Linked DNA regions of Beijerinckia sp. 28-YEA-48. The protein of the gene in region 2 interacts with the protein of the main gene of each other region in a pairwise test. Links are inferred from orthologs where the notes say so. Each region holds a gene or a part of one and is shown on either strand. Other genes may lie near its edges.

Evidence for each region.
Region 1: the proteins of ileS (region 2) and BLW50_RS15215 interact in binary tests that used the Escherichia coli proteins (3 or more experiments, as listed by UniProt). The link is inferred for Beijerinckia sp. 28-YEA-48 from one-to-one orthologs.

The regions. Positions count from the first base shown.
Region 1 is NZ_FNSI01000001.1:3,201,573-3,204,881, reverse strand. Bases 175-3,168 are described here. They hold BLW50_RS15215 (sugar ABC transporter substrate-binding protein), read left to right. Parts: upstream 175-1,208; coding sequence 1,209-2,129; downstream 2,130-3,168. Other genes in these bases: BLW50_RS15205 (acetate--CoA ligase family protein), read right to left, coding at 2,959-3,168; BLW50_RS15210 (TetR/AcrR family transcriptional regulator), read left to right, coding at 2,310-2,936; BLW50_RS15220 (ABC transporter permease), read left to right, coding at 198-1,184; BLW50_RS15225 (sugar ABC transporter ATP-binding protein), read left to right, coding at 175-201. In the rest of the region: more of BLW50_RS15225, read left to right, coding at 1-174; more of BLW50_RS15205, read right to left, coding at 3,169-3,309. UniProt on the Escherichia coli protein: Part of the ABC transporter complex RbsABC involved in ribose import. Binds ribose. Also serves as the primary chemoreceptor for chemotaxis.
Region 2 is NZ_FNSI01000001.1:3,634,649-3,638,564, reverse strand. What follows is about bases 85-3,685. They hold ileS (isoleucine--tRNA ligase), read right to left. Parts: upstream 3,357-3,685; coding sequence 285-3,356; downstream 85-284. Other genes in these bases: lspA (signal peptidase II), read right to left, coding at 85-288. In the rest of the region: more of lspA, read right to left, coding at 1-84; BLW50_RS17095 (bifunctional riboflavin kinase/FAD synthetase), read right to left, coding at 3,729-3,916. UniProt on the Escherichia coli protein: Catalyzes the attachment of isoleucine to tRNA(Ile). As IleRS can inadvertently accommodate and process structurally similar amino acids such as valine, to avoid such errors it has two additional distinct tRNA(Ile)-dependent editing activities.

The DNA.
Region 1 (3,309 bases), 430 kb from region 2 along the record:
GCCAAGGCGCGCATCCACAGGCTCATCGATGACTTCGTGCGCGCTGGAGGCAGCACCATCGTTGCCTCCACCGACATGCCCGAGCTCGTGTCCTTATGTGATCGCATTCTCGCTGTGCGGGCGGGCACGGTGGTCGCAGATCTTCCACGTGGCAACGGCTTCGATGAACCGGCCATTCGTTCGGCAATGGGGAATACATGACAATGGTGGATATACCGGCCCGCACCATGGAGCAGCCAAAGACCATGCGCCTTCGCGTTCACCTGCTCGATCAGGTGCCCGTACTGGTGCTCGTCGTGGCCTGCCTTATTGCCGCTTTGCTCAGCAATCGCTTTGCCACGCCGGGCAATGTCACCAACATCCTGCTGCAGGCTTCGATCTTCTCGATCATCGCCATCGGCATGACATTCGTCATTATCACCGGTGGCTTCGACCTTTCGGTTGGTTCGACGGCAGCGATGTCGAGCTGCGTCGCCGCTTTTGTTATGCTGGAAACCGGTCACTGGTTGCCAGGCATATTCGCCGCGCTGCTGATGGGCGCGCTCATCGGTATCGTCAATGGCCTCATCATCGCTTACCTGAAGGTCAACCCTTTCATTGCTACCTTGGGCACGATGACGCTCGTCCGCGGCGCCGTCCTGCTCATGACCCATGGCGCGCCCGTTGTCGGCGACGGTCTGCCGCCGGATTTTCTGGCCTGGGGCATCGGCCGGCACCTGGGCATTCCCAACCTCGCTTGGGTCGCCATTGTTTTGGCCGCGATTTTTAGCTGGGTTCTGCATCGCACCCCTTTCGGCGTGCGCGTCTTCGCCATTGGCGATAATCGTCAGGCGGCGTTCTTGTCTGGGGTCTCGGTGCCGCGCGTGTTGATCGCGTCCTACGCGCTGTGCGGCGCGCTCGCGGGTGTCGGCGGGGCATTGCTCACGAGCCGCCTCCAATCAGGCCAGCCCACGGCCGGAGAATTCTACGAACTCACTGTCATCGCCGCCGTGGTGCTGGGCGGCGCCTCTCTCAAGGGCGGCGAGGGTTTTCTGTACAAGAGCATCGTCGGCGTCTTGATCATGACCGTGCTGTCGAACGCGCTCAACCTGATCAATGTCGATTCCTACTGGCAGCGCGTTGCGGTCGGCATTGTCATCGTCATGGCCGCTGCGATCGACACGCTGCGCCATCGTCGCGCCTGATGTTTTCACCAGAGGGAGGGAAAAATGAATATTGCAAGAAGTGTCTTGGCCGCACTGGCGGCGGGCGCACTCACCGCGTCGGCGTGGGCCGCCGATGGCAAAGTCACGATTGGCGTTTCGCTCGCTTCCGATACCAACCCCTTCTATATCGCCGTCAAGGACGGCATTCAGAAGAAGGCCAGGGAGATGGGCGTCGATGCGGTGTTCGTGACCGCCAACGAAGACGCCGCGCGGCAAATCAGTGGCATTCAGGATCTCATTGCCCGTGGCGTTGACGCGCTGCTTGTTTCGCCGATCGATTCGGCCGCGGTCGTGCCGGCCTATCAGATGGCGGGCGGCGCCAATATTCCGGTGGTCTCTTTGGTCCGTTTCGTCAACTCCCCCTATCAGAAGCTGGAGGTAACTTTCGATTGGAAAGAGATTGGCCACAAGGTTGGCGTACGTATTGGCGATGAGATCGGCCGTAAGGGCAAGGTCGCGGTGATCGCGGGGCCCGTGGGGGCGCAGCTTTTTCGCGATCTTGCCGCCGGCTTCAAAAGCGCCATCGCCGCCTATCCCGATATCAAGATTGTCTATGACAAGGATGTTGCACTGACCCGAGAAGCTGGCCTCAAATCGGCGGAAGATGCCCTGAGCGCCCATCCCGATCTTGCCGCGATCTATGGCGGCAATGATGAAGTGGCCCTGGGCGCGGTGCAAGCGGTGGCCGCTGCGGGGCGCGCGGGCAAAACAGTTGTCGCCGGCCTCAATGGTGTTCCGCCAGCGATCAAGGCCGTGAAGGACGGCTCGCTTCTCCTCACCTATGATCTCAATCCCACCGGTTGGGGTGCCGCGGCATTCGATGCGGCGGTTGCCTATGCGCGCGGCAAGTCGGTCACGTTGAAGGACATCAATCTGCCCAGCACCCTGGTCGATCGCTCAAACGTCGATCACTATCTGAAATAATCCGTTGTGGCTCGCCTCTGTCTTCCCGGATGATAGCCGCAATCGGCCGGGAGCCAGGGGCGAGCGATTTGACAAGCGCTTGATCTCGGTAGTTTCCTTTGCACCGCAGGTGCTCCGGCGCTATAGCGCTTGATCAGGAGGCGCGATCAGCGTCTTCCGTTGGCATGAATTGGTTTTCGAATGGCCCAAGTCAAGAAAGAAGCCGTCCGCGCGCGCATTCTGGAGGCGGCGGCGCGCATGTTTGAAGAAAAGGGCTATGTCGGCTCATCCATGGGTCAGATTGCGCAACGCGCCCATGTGTCGAGCGCCAATATCTACGCTTATTACCCATCCAAGCTCGACATAGTCTTTGCCATTTTCGAACCTTGGATCATCGAGCGCATCAATCAGATTGAACTTGAAGCGCGCAGCATCAAGAATCCCAAGCAGCGCCTCACCTATGTACTGGCGCGGCTGTGGCGCGATATCCCGCGCGAGCGCAATAATTTCTTCAACAACTTCATCCAGGCTATTGCCGTATCCACGTCTGCTGAAGGCTATCGCCCTTCGATCCTGATCGCGATGCGCGAACGCATCCGTGGTCTCGTGGTCGATTGCTTGCCTGAGGGTCGCAACCAAGGCGTCGATACCGACGCCTTCACCCATTTGGCGGTGATGGCCTTTGATGGCTTTGTTATCAATGGCCATCTCACGTCCGATTCCACCTATATCGACAGGATTGTCGAAGCCACCTGCATGCTGCTGCTTGGCGAAGGGGGTGAGGAAACCTCAGCGAAGTCGACCACGAAAGCGCGCGCGAAGAGCTAACTCCCCGGTTCGGACGCTTTCCTCACTGCACGACGATCAACGCATCGAGCGCCACGGCGCCTTCGCCCTCAGCATGGACGACGACCGGATTGATATCGACCTCGGCCACCTCGGGGTGGGCCATGATGAAGGCGCCGAGTTTTGCCGCGATGGCGGCTGCCGCCTCGACATCGCGGGCCGGCGATCCCCGGAATGGGCCGAGCAATGCCGCGCCCTTGAGGCGACGAAGCTCAGCCGCAATTGCCTCGACGCCGACATCGGGCGCCAGCGTCACCACATCATGCAGAGCTTCCGTGAAGACGCCGCCGAGGCCGATCACCAGCACCGGACCCCATTCCTTGTCGTTGCGTGCGCCGAAGATCAGTTCGACGCC
Region 2 (3,916 bases):
GATGATCAGGCCGAGGCCGAGGCAGGTCATCCAGCTTCCCGCCCGCCACATCCAGATGGCGAGAAACAAAACCGCGGTGGCCATCAGCGCCAAGAGAATCAGCGGATGCACCTGCAGCCAGGAATAGGAAATGCCCTTGTTCCAGACCAGCACGAGATCCAGCCAAGGGCCCACGGGCACCGGCTGCAAGGCATTGATATCGTAGGAATAGATCATCCAGTGCTTGTGGCCCTGGTCGATGACCAGAGCCACGAAGATGGCGATCAGTCCGATGAAACGCGGCGTCACGCCGCGTTCCCCGGCCCCGGCAAGCGCCCGGCGGCCTTCAATTCGCGCAGCGCCTGGGCGTCGCGCGGCGTCACGCCGGGATAATCGGCCGCAGCGGTCGCCGGGTCGAAATATTTCCACGAGCGGGCGCATTTGATGCCGGAGGCCGGGCCTGAGGTCACGGCGATGCCCGCGTCGTCGGCGCGGAAGGCCTCGTCCGGTCCTTCGCCCTGCTTCACCACAATGCCGGAGGTGATGCAGACTTCGGCGAAATCGACGCTCATCACCGCGTCATAGACCGCCTGATCGGCGATGTAGACCACCGGACAGGCTTCCAGCGACGAACCGATTCGCTTCTGCGCCCGCTCGATTTCGAGTGCGCCGGTGACGACCCGGCGCACGGCGCGGATGGTGCGCCATTTCTGTGCCAGGGCCTCGTCGCGCCAGGCCGCCGGGGTTTCCGGGAAGGTCTGCAGATGCACCGAGCCGTCCTCGGAGGGATAGCGCGCCAGCCAGGTTTCCTCGCAGGTGAAGGCCAGGATCGGCGCCAGCCAGATGGTGACCCGCTTGAAGATCTCATCGATCGCCGTCAGCGCCGCCTTGCGGGTGCGGCTCGACAGCGGATCGCAATAGAGCGCGTCCTTGCGAATGTCGAAATAGAAGGCCGAGAGATCGCTGGTCATGAAGGCTGACAGCGCCGCGATCACCTTCTTGTAGTCGAACTTCTCGTAAGCGTCGCGCACTTCGCCATCGAGTTCGGCGAGGCGATGCAGCATCAGCCGTTCAAGCTCGGGCATATCCGCCGGCTTGATCCGGTCCGCCTCGCTGAACGGCGCCAGCGAGCCCAGCATCCAGCGGATGGTGTTGCGCAGCTTGCGATAGGTCTCGACGAAGGTGGTCAGGATATTCTTGCCGATGCGCAGATCGTCCGAATAGTCGGAAGCCGCCACCCACAGGCGCAGGATGTCGGCGCCCGAATCCTTGATCACCGTCTGCGGCGCCACCACATTGCCGAGCGACTTCGACATCTTGCGGCCGTTCTCGTCGAGCACGAAGCCGTGCGTCAGCACCACGTCATAGGGCGCATGTCCACGCGTGCCGCAGCTCTCGAGCAGCGACGAGTGGAACCAGCCGCGATGCTGGTCCGAGCCTTCCAGATACATCACCTCGTCGGGGCCGCCGTCGCGCACGCGCTTGATGCCGGCGAGGCCGGGGAAATGCACCGGGTCTTCCAAAGTGAAGGCATGGGTCGAACCGGAATCGAACCAGACATCGAGCACGTCGTCGATCTTGTCGTAGTCGTTGGCGTCATAATCGCTGCCGAGGAAGCGCGCCTTGGCGTCGACGGCGAACCACGCATCGGCGCCTTCTTTCTCGAAAGCATCGGCGATGCGTTTGTTCACCTTCTCGTCGACGAGCGGCTCGTGCGTGCCCTTCTTGACGAAGACGGCGATCGGCACGCCCCAGGCGCGCTGTCGCGACACCACCCAATCGGGCCGGTTGGCGATCATGCCATTGATGCGGTTCTCGCCCGCCGCCGGCACCCAGCGCGTCTCTTGGATCGCTTGCAGAGCGATGTCGCGCAAAGTCGCGCCATTGCTCGGCTCTGTGCTCGCAAAGGGCTTGTCCATGGCGATGAACCATTGCGGCGTATTGCGGAAGATCACCGGCTTCTTCGAGCGCCAGGAATGCGGATATTGATGCTTCAGCTTGCCACGCGCCACAAGATGGCCGGCGGCCAGGAGCGCCGCGATCACCGCGTCATTGGCGTCGCCCTTCTTGCCCTTGTCGTCGATGACGCGCTTGCCGGCGAAGCCCGGCGCTTCCTTGGTGTAGAAGCCGTCGGGGCCGACCGTGTAGGGGATGCGCGTGTCGATGCCGCGCTCGGCGAGCTGGCGCCCGCTCGAGGTCCACAGATCAAAGTCCTCGCGGCCATGGCCAGGGGCCGTGTGAACGAAGCCCGTGCCGGTGTCGTCGGTGACGTGATCGCCTTCCAGCAGCGGCACATCGAAGCCGTAGCCGGGAAGATTGGCCAGCGCATGGCTGCAAGACGCGATGTCGGCCGGATCGACGTCGCGCACGCGTTCGAATTTCTCCACGCGCGCCGATTGGAAGACGGCCGAAGCCAGTCGATCGGCAAGCACATAGCTGTCGCCGGTCTTGGCCCAATTGTCGTCTGGCGCTTCGACCACGCGGTAGAGGCCGTATTCGATCTTGCGCGAGAAGGCGATGGCGCGGTTGCCCGGCAAGGTCCAGGGCGTCGTCGTCCAGATGACGACCTTGGCGGCCTGCAATTCCTCGGTGATCGCATCGACGCCGGCGATGTCTTCATCGCTCTCGCCGGAATCGCGCATCGCCCGCTTGGCCGCTTCGCCGACACCCTTGGCGAGATGCTTGACCGGAAACGCCACATAGACCGTGTCGGACGTATAGTCCTCGTATTCGATTTCCGCTTCCGCCAGCGCCGTCTGTTCGACGACGCTCCACATCACCGGTTTGGAGCCGCGATAGAGCAGGCCGTTGGCGGCGAATTTCATGATCTCGCGGGCGATCTGCGCTTCGGCCGGGAAGCTCATGGTCGAATAGGGATGGTCCCAGTCGCCCTCGACGCCGAGGCGCTTGAATTCATCGCGCTGGATCGACAGCCAACGCTCGGCATAGGCGCGGCATTCCTTGCGGAAGGCGATCATCGCCGCCGGATCCGACCAATCAGGCTTCTGCTTGCCCTTGGCGCGATAGTTGTCTTCCTCGATCTTCCATTCGATCGGCAGGCCGTGGCAGTCCCAGCCCGGCACGTAATTGGAGTCCTTGCCGAGCATCTGCTGGCTGCGCGTCACCATGTCCTTGAGGATTTTGTTGAGCGCGTGGCCGATATGGATGTTGCCGTTGGCGTAGGGAGGGCCGTCGTGCAGCACGAATTTCGGCCGCCCGCGGCCGGCCTCGCGCAGCTTGCGGTAGAGGTCGATCTTCGCCCAGCGGGCGAGGAGTTCCGGTTCCTTCTGCGGCAGGCCGGCGCGCATCGGAAAATCCGTCTGCGGCAGGAACAGGGTTTTAGAGTAGTCGGGGCCTTTTTCGGACGTATCGTTCATGGTTTCAGAGCCAATTCAGGCGGCGGCGCCCTGGGGCGCGTGAAATCGAAGGCAAATGAGAGGAAAGCGGCCGGATATCCGGCGCTCATGCCCGGCCCGCTCAGCGGCGTGCCGGGCCGGTAATTCGCGATATGAAGCAGTGGAAACGCTTATGGAAACACATGGCAGGCGTTTTAGCATCGCTTCCCGGCGACGCAAGGAACTCCGTGTCATCGCCGACACGCGAAGCGTGATCCGGGTACCAGGGCCAGCGGTCAAACATTGCAGGATGACCGCGCGTCGCCAGTCTCGACCAGTTCTCGACCACTTGCCCCTGGCTTCCTCGCTCAGCCGCTGCGCGGCTGTCGGAGATGATGCCTAGAATTCAGTTGCTTAGCGCTGCAGAATCGCCCGCGCCTTGGCCTCGTCGTCCCGCATCTGCACCATCAACGGGTCGAGCCCGTCGAATTTCAGCTCCGGCCGCAGCCAGGCGACGAAGGTGACCTCGACCGTCTTGCCATAGAGATCGCCGGAGAAATCGAACACGAAGACTTCCAGCAGCGGCGCGCCATTGTCGAGCG